DNA from 2 places in the Carnobacterium inhibens subsp. inhibens DSM 13024 genome. Region 2 is predicted to be linked to the other one. Evidence: a T-box and tRNA genes for the amino acid it is inferred to sense, from the RefSeq annotation. Region 2 holds a T-box; the other holds one or more tRNA genes.

Region 1 (3,213 bases), 1.3 Mb from region 2:
AAATTGTTTGGATTTTTGATAGTCAGATGCAATAATAGCTACGTGATGAATTTTTTTAATGTTCATAAAGTAATTCCTCCAACTCTTTTTAGATATCTCGAATCATTTCAATACTAGTAAAGTCTGGATTTTCATTATCAATGATATCTTGAAGATAAGTGAATCCCAACGCTTTGTAAAATGCATAATTCTCTTTATTCGATTTAAAGAAACTGACCAATTGAGTACTGTTTCCTAACAATTGCTGCATTTGAGTCAAATGATTGACCAAACGTGTACCAATTCCTTTTCTTATATAGCTGTCATCGACATACAACACAAAAACTTTCCCTACTTTTGAGTCTACAATTCCTCCACCAATTACTCCAATAATTTTTTTATCTAATCGAGCAACGATCCAACCGCTCCATTTAGCCGATACTTCTTCAATTTCACTAAGGATTCTTTGAGGATTGTAATATTCTTCAACCTTTTCTTGTACTTTTTGCTGATCTTTTACAGCCGCAGCCGTGCAAGCATACCCTTGTGTACAAATAGCCACAATTTCATCCACATCTTCAGGTGTAGCCATTTCAATTCGAACCTCTTCAACAGTTGACTGCTCTTCAATCTCTTCATGTTTCATACTTTTGCTCCTCTATTCAAATTCCCAATAAAGCATCTAGCTATTTTACCCTTTTTCAGCTATATTTTCTTGGCTTATTTAAACTAGCATTAAATCATTGGTTTGTCACGAGCTTACTGCTTTAAATCAAAAACATTTTTTTGCTGCTTTAGGATCATTTACGGTATACTTCTTATAGTCTATTTTTATAAGGAGGGATACAAGTCAATTGTCTATTAGCAGTATTATTTTGCAACAATTAGGTAGCATGTTCGTCCTGATCTTTTTTGGGTATATCCTTGTAAAAAGAAATGTTTTAAATCCATCTGGCACTAAACAAATTGCTAATATGTTAGCAAACTTTATCACTCCTGTACTTCTATTTATGTCGTTTCAGCAACCCTATCAATCTACTCAATTCAAGTGGTTTTTAGCGACTGTTGGAATTGCGATTTTATTGATGGCTGCACGTATCATAGTTAATTACTTTTTCTTACGTAACGCTTCTCGAACCGACCGTTATGCAACAACATTTACCAATGCAGGATTTATTGGGATTCCATTAGTCCAAGCTGTTCTTGGTTTCGAAGGAGTTTTCTTTGTATCTGCTTATAGTACAGTGACGAATATTTTACAACGGACTTATGGCATTTACATCATTTCCGGTGATAAATCGTTGATTACTCCAAGAAATTCCTTTTTGAACCCAGCCTCTTTAGGCTCACTGGTTGGATTGATTTTTTATTTGCTACAAATCGAACTGCCCACTATTATGAGCGACTCGCTCTATACTATTTCTGATTTAAATACACCTTTAGCTATGATTTTATTAGGCAGTTATGTAGCAGAATCAAAATTAGCAGATGTTTTTACTCATCGACGAGCTTATTGGACCACCTTTTTAGCTTTAATCTTATCTCCGCTTATCAGTATCGCTATATTATGGCTTTTGCCTTTAGATAACTACTTAGTCTTTTTTGTATTAGCGATTGCGACTTCTGCACCTATCGCTGTCAATACAGCTTTGTTCTCACAGCTTTATGGTGGAGATTATGAATACGGCGCTCGCTTAGTCGTCTTATCAACGTTACTTTCACTTATCAGTATGCCGTTAGTTTTAAGTATTGCTGAATTTGCTTTCTCAATGAATTAACGAACCAACTTAAAAAAGAAGTAACACTTGAGTGGAAATGCTCTCAAACGTTACTTCTTTTTACTATGTACTGTACGTATGCGGCCGAGAAGATTCGAACTTCCACGGGAGAACCTCCCACTAGCCCCTCAAGCTAACGCGTCTACCATTCCGCCACGGCCGCTTATTCATAACAAAGATTATTATAGCAACGTTTTTGAAGATTGTAAAGATGATCCATTATCTATTCTCAAAAGAATCGCACTAATAACTATCCTGTCTAGACGGATGACTAGATAATTAAAAAGTAACTTTGTACCTTTTTTGCAAGAAATTCTTTTTTACTCTTTCTAAGTCAAATTTTTCTATTAATAAACTTTTATAGTTTTGATTACTCACTCAAAATATGTCCATCTACCTTTTCCTTTAGATTGGTAATAGTGATGAAGTATGTTCCAAATTCTCTTAGCAGACAGCTTATTGCCACACCATTTGCAGATCACAGATGTGGTTATTTTTTGATCTGGAAATAACCTCTTATACTCTTCAGCATGACGAATAACGATCCCCGATATTAGTTCCTCGTGACCGCAACATTTACAAGTACAGGTCCAACTTCTAGTGAAATCATCCATAAATACGCCACATTGAGAACATGTTATTCCCCTTTTTAATTTTTCACTTTCATAATTTGGGATATCAGTGAAAATTGAACTCTCCATATGTAATGACTTCAACTCTTCAGCAATACGCCGATGATTTTTGGTCAGCCGAGCTGAGATACCGTTAATTCTTGCAAAATGTTCATTTAACAAAGTTGGAAGCAACAACTCTTCTTGAGGCGGAGCTTGATATAAGGTGAACTGTTGGTTTACAAACACAACAAAAGCATTAACTGAAACATTAAATCCCAATTGCTCCACCAATTGACGAAGCAAAGTCTGACTACGATTTATTTGGATCAACGGACTCATAACTTCTCTCTTAGTCAACAATTTATATAGTTTTTCCGCTTCATAAAAATATTTGCCTTCATAATTTTTCACTTCATATATGCAAATACCATTTGCTGTAATTAGTAAAGAGTCGATTTGAACTACTGTTCCATTTATTTTCAATAGCAAATCATTCAATACAAGACAATCGCATTCAAGCATTTCCGTCCTTCGATCTAAGATTTGTTCTCCTTCCAAACCTTTTACCAAATAAGCATAACGATTGCGCTCATCTTTCGACAGATTCGAGCGATTCATTAAAGATTCCATTATTAATAAACTAGACGATTTTTCTCTTTCTTTATATGCCATTACCTGCACTCCTCGCTTTTGCAAATCTTCTCTATAACTTAGAGTACGTAGAAACAAGGAGGTTCTGCTTATTTTTATCCACCATAAGGAATTTTAAGATAGAGAACTTTTCGACCTCGAAAATTTTCCGATTAAAAACCATCTACTTAAGAATTAATACTAACTTTTGA
Region 2 (3,213 bases):
AAGTACAGGGAATACAAGCAGCACATCGTATACTGTAAAATCCGGTGATACATTGACTGGAATCAGTTCAAAATACGGCGTAACTGTAGCAGACTTAAAATCGTGGAATAGTTTGAAAACAGATGCGATCTATGTGAACCAAACATTGACGATTAAAGGTGGTTCAACTTCAGGTGGATCAACGACAACACCAAGTACAGGGAACACAAGCAGCACATCGCATACTGTAAAATCCGGTGACACATTGACTGGAATCAGTTCAAAATACGGCGTAACTGTAGCGGACTTGAAATCGTGGAATAGTTTGAAAACAGATGCGATCTATGTGAACCAAACATTGACGATTAAAGGTGGTTCAACTTCAGGCGGGTCAACGACAACACCAAGTACAGGGAACACAAGCAGCACATCGTATACTGTGAAATCCGGTGATACGTTAACTGGTATTGGTTCAAAAAATGGTGTATCTGTAGCGAACTTAAAATCATGGAATAATTTATCAACGGATACAATTTATGTAGGTCAAAAACTAGTTTTAAAAAGCACGAATGCTGTTTCAATAGTAACAACGCCAACTAGTGCAACTACGCATAAAGTTATAAGTGGCGATACTCTTTGGGATATTGCTCAAAAATATAGTATGTCTATCTCAGATTTGAAATCAACGAATTACTTAAAATCAGATGTTATATTTGTTGGTCAGTCTTTGATTATCAAATAATCATAGAAGGAGACTCAACATAAAATTTGAGTCTCCTTTTGTGCTGTAAGATAACTAAAAAGGGAGTGAAAATGATGATCGTTACGACAACTACTTCTGTTGAAGGTTTTGAAATTTCTTCTTATGAAGGAATTGTATTTGGTGAAGTTATCTCTGGTATCAATATGTTTAAAGATATGGGAGCGGGCTTGCGAAACATGTTTGGCGGACGCTCTCAAGGTTATGAGAACGAATTATTAGAAGCTCGTAGTAAAGCGTTAGAGGAAATGGAAACAAGAGCTGACGAACAAGGGGCAGATGCTATTGTAGGGGTTAAAATGGACTATGAGACATTAGGATCAGATAATGGCATGATTATGGTTACCTGTAGTGGAACAGCAGTAAAGCTTAAAACAGTTAAATAATAGACGAATAGACGAATTGAAAAGACATTTTAGAAATCAACTGTTGTTTTTTCTTATTGCTCCTATAGTCATTTTTTGTTAAAATGAAATCAATAGAAAAAAACAGTGAAAAGGAATAGTAGAAATGATTTTTTTTGAGAGAGTGCATGGGTGGTGGAAATGCATAAAAAAGACTTTCGAACTCGCCTTTAGAGTTGCTTTGTTGAAAAAAGAGTAGACAAAGACGTAACGCCTGCGTTAAAGGTATGAGGAGTCCACGATGTATTTTATTAGGAATAATAAGGTCGTGGAAAACATAGGTGGTACCACGAATAATAAATTATTTAATCGTCCTATGAGTACAGATAGTCATCTGCATTCATAGGACGATTTTTATTTTGAATAAGAAATGGAAGAGGGATATATATGAGCTTTAACCACAAGACGATAGAAAAGAAGTGGCAAAATTACTGGGCTTCTAATCAGACTTTCCGAACAACTGAAGATCCTAAAAAGAAAAACTTTTATGCATTAGATATGTTCCCATATCCATCAGGACAAGGTCTGCATGTAGGACATCCAGAAGGATACACAGCAACAGATATCATTTCTCGTATGAAACGTGCTCAAGGATTCAATGTATTGCATCCAATGGGTTGGGATGCATTTGGCTTACCAGCTGAGCAATATGCTCTAGATACAGGTAACGATCCAGCTGAATTCACAGCTCACAATATCGAAACATTCCGTCGTCAAATCAATTCTTTAGGATTTAGTTATGACTGGGAGCGAGAAGTAAATACAACAGATCCTCAGTACTATAAATGGACTCAATGGATCTTTACAAAATTGTACGAACAAGGATTGGCTTATGAAGCCGAAGTAGCTGTTAACTGGTGTCCTGCATTAGGGACGGTATTGGCTAATGAAGAAGTAATCGATGGTAAGAGTGAACGTGGGGGACACCCTGTTTACCGTAAACCTATGAAACAATGGATGCTGAAAATTACAGCTTATGCTGACCGTTTGCTGGATGATTTAGAATTAGTTGACTGGCCTGAAAGTATCAAAGACATGCAACGTAACTGGATCGGTAAATCAATTGGTGCAAATGTAGAGTTTACTGTTAAAGGAACTAACCATAAGTATACAGTCTTTACGACTCGTCCAGATACGTTGTTTGGAGCAACTTATAGTGTTTTGGCACCTGAATTAGATCTCGTTAAACAAATTACAACAGCTGAACAAGAAGCTGAAGTTCAAGCGTATATCGAAAAAATTAGTCTGAAAAGTGATTTGGATCGTACAGATTTGAATAAAGATAAAACAGGCGTATTTACTGGTGCTTATGCGATAAACCCAGTCAATGGCAAAGAAATCCCTATTTGGATCGCAGATTATGTGTTGTCTTCATATGGAACAGGTGCAATTATGGCTGTTCCAGCACATGACGAACGTGATTATGAATTTGCTAAGGCTTTTAACTTGGAAATTCTTCCTGTACTTGAAGGTGGAAATGTAGCTGCTGCTGCCTTCACTGAAGATGGTCCACATATAAATTCTGAATTCTTAGATGGTCTTGGAAAACAAGAAGCTATCGATAAAATGAATGAATGGTTAGAAGAAAATAATTTTGGAAAAAAAGAAACAACTTACCGTCTACGTGACTGGTTATTTGCACGCCAACGTTATTGGGGCGAACCTATCCCGGTCATTCATTGGGAAGATGGGACTTCAACAACATTGCCTGAATCAGAATTACCGTTGATCTTGCCAAAAACAAACGAAATCAAACCAAGTGGAACAGGAGAGTCTCCATTAGCAAACATTACGGAATGGGTAAATGTAGTAGATCCCGAAACTGGAATGAAAGGACGCCGTGATACAAATACAATGCCGCAATGGGCAGGGAGTTCATGGTATTTCTTGCGTTTCATCGATCCTAAAAATGAAGAAATGTTAGCTGATCCTGAAAAACTAAAACAATGGTTACCAGTAGATATCTATATTGGTGGAGCTGAGCATGCTGTACTCCATTTATTGTATGCACGTTTCTGGCATAAATTCCTTTACGATATCGGTGTTGTTCCAACTAAAGAACCATTCCAA

What was found. The T-box of region 2 lies ahead of leuS (leucine--tRNA ligase). A T-box ahead of a tRNA ligase gene usually reads a tRNA of that ligase, here a tRNA-Leu.
Region 1: it has a tRNA-Leu gene. The T-box ahead of leuS (leucine--tRNA ligase) is inferred to sense a tRNA for this amino acid. The anticodon was not compared.

The regions. Positions count from the first base shown of each region.
Region 1 covers NZ_JQIV01000006.1:988,433-991,645, forward strand. The annotation lists gene gloA2 (SMU1112c/YaeR family gloxylase I-like metalloprotein) at 1-66, opposite strand, end outside; gene BR65_RS05845 (GNAT family N-acetyltransferase) at 89-625, opposite strand; gene BR65_RS05850 (AEC family transporter) at 834-1,757, shown strand; tRNA gene BR65_RS05855 (tRNA-Leu) at 1,837-1,920, opposite strand; gene BR65_RS05860 (nuclease-related domain-containing protein) at 2,132-3,043, opposite strand.
Region 2 covers NZ_JQIV01000006.1:2,270,771-2,273,983, forward strand. The annotation lists gene BR65_RS14170 (LysM peptidoglycan-binding domain-containing protein) at 1-721, shown strand, start outside; gene BR65_RS12020 (putative heavy metal-binding protein) at 796-1,125, shown strand; T-box leader at 1,222-1,463, shown strand; gene leuS (leucine--tRNA ligase) at 1,531-3,213, shown strand, end outside.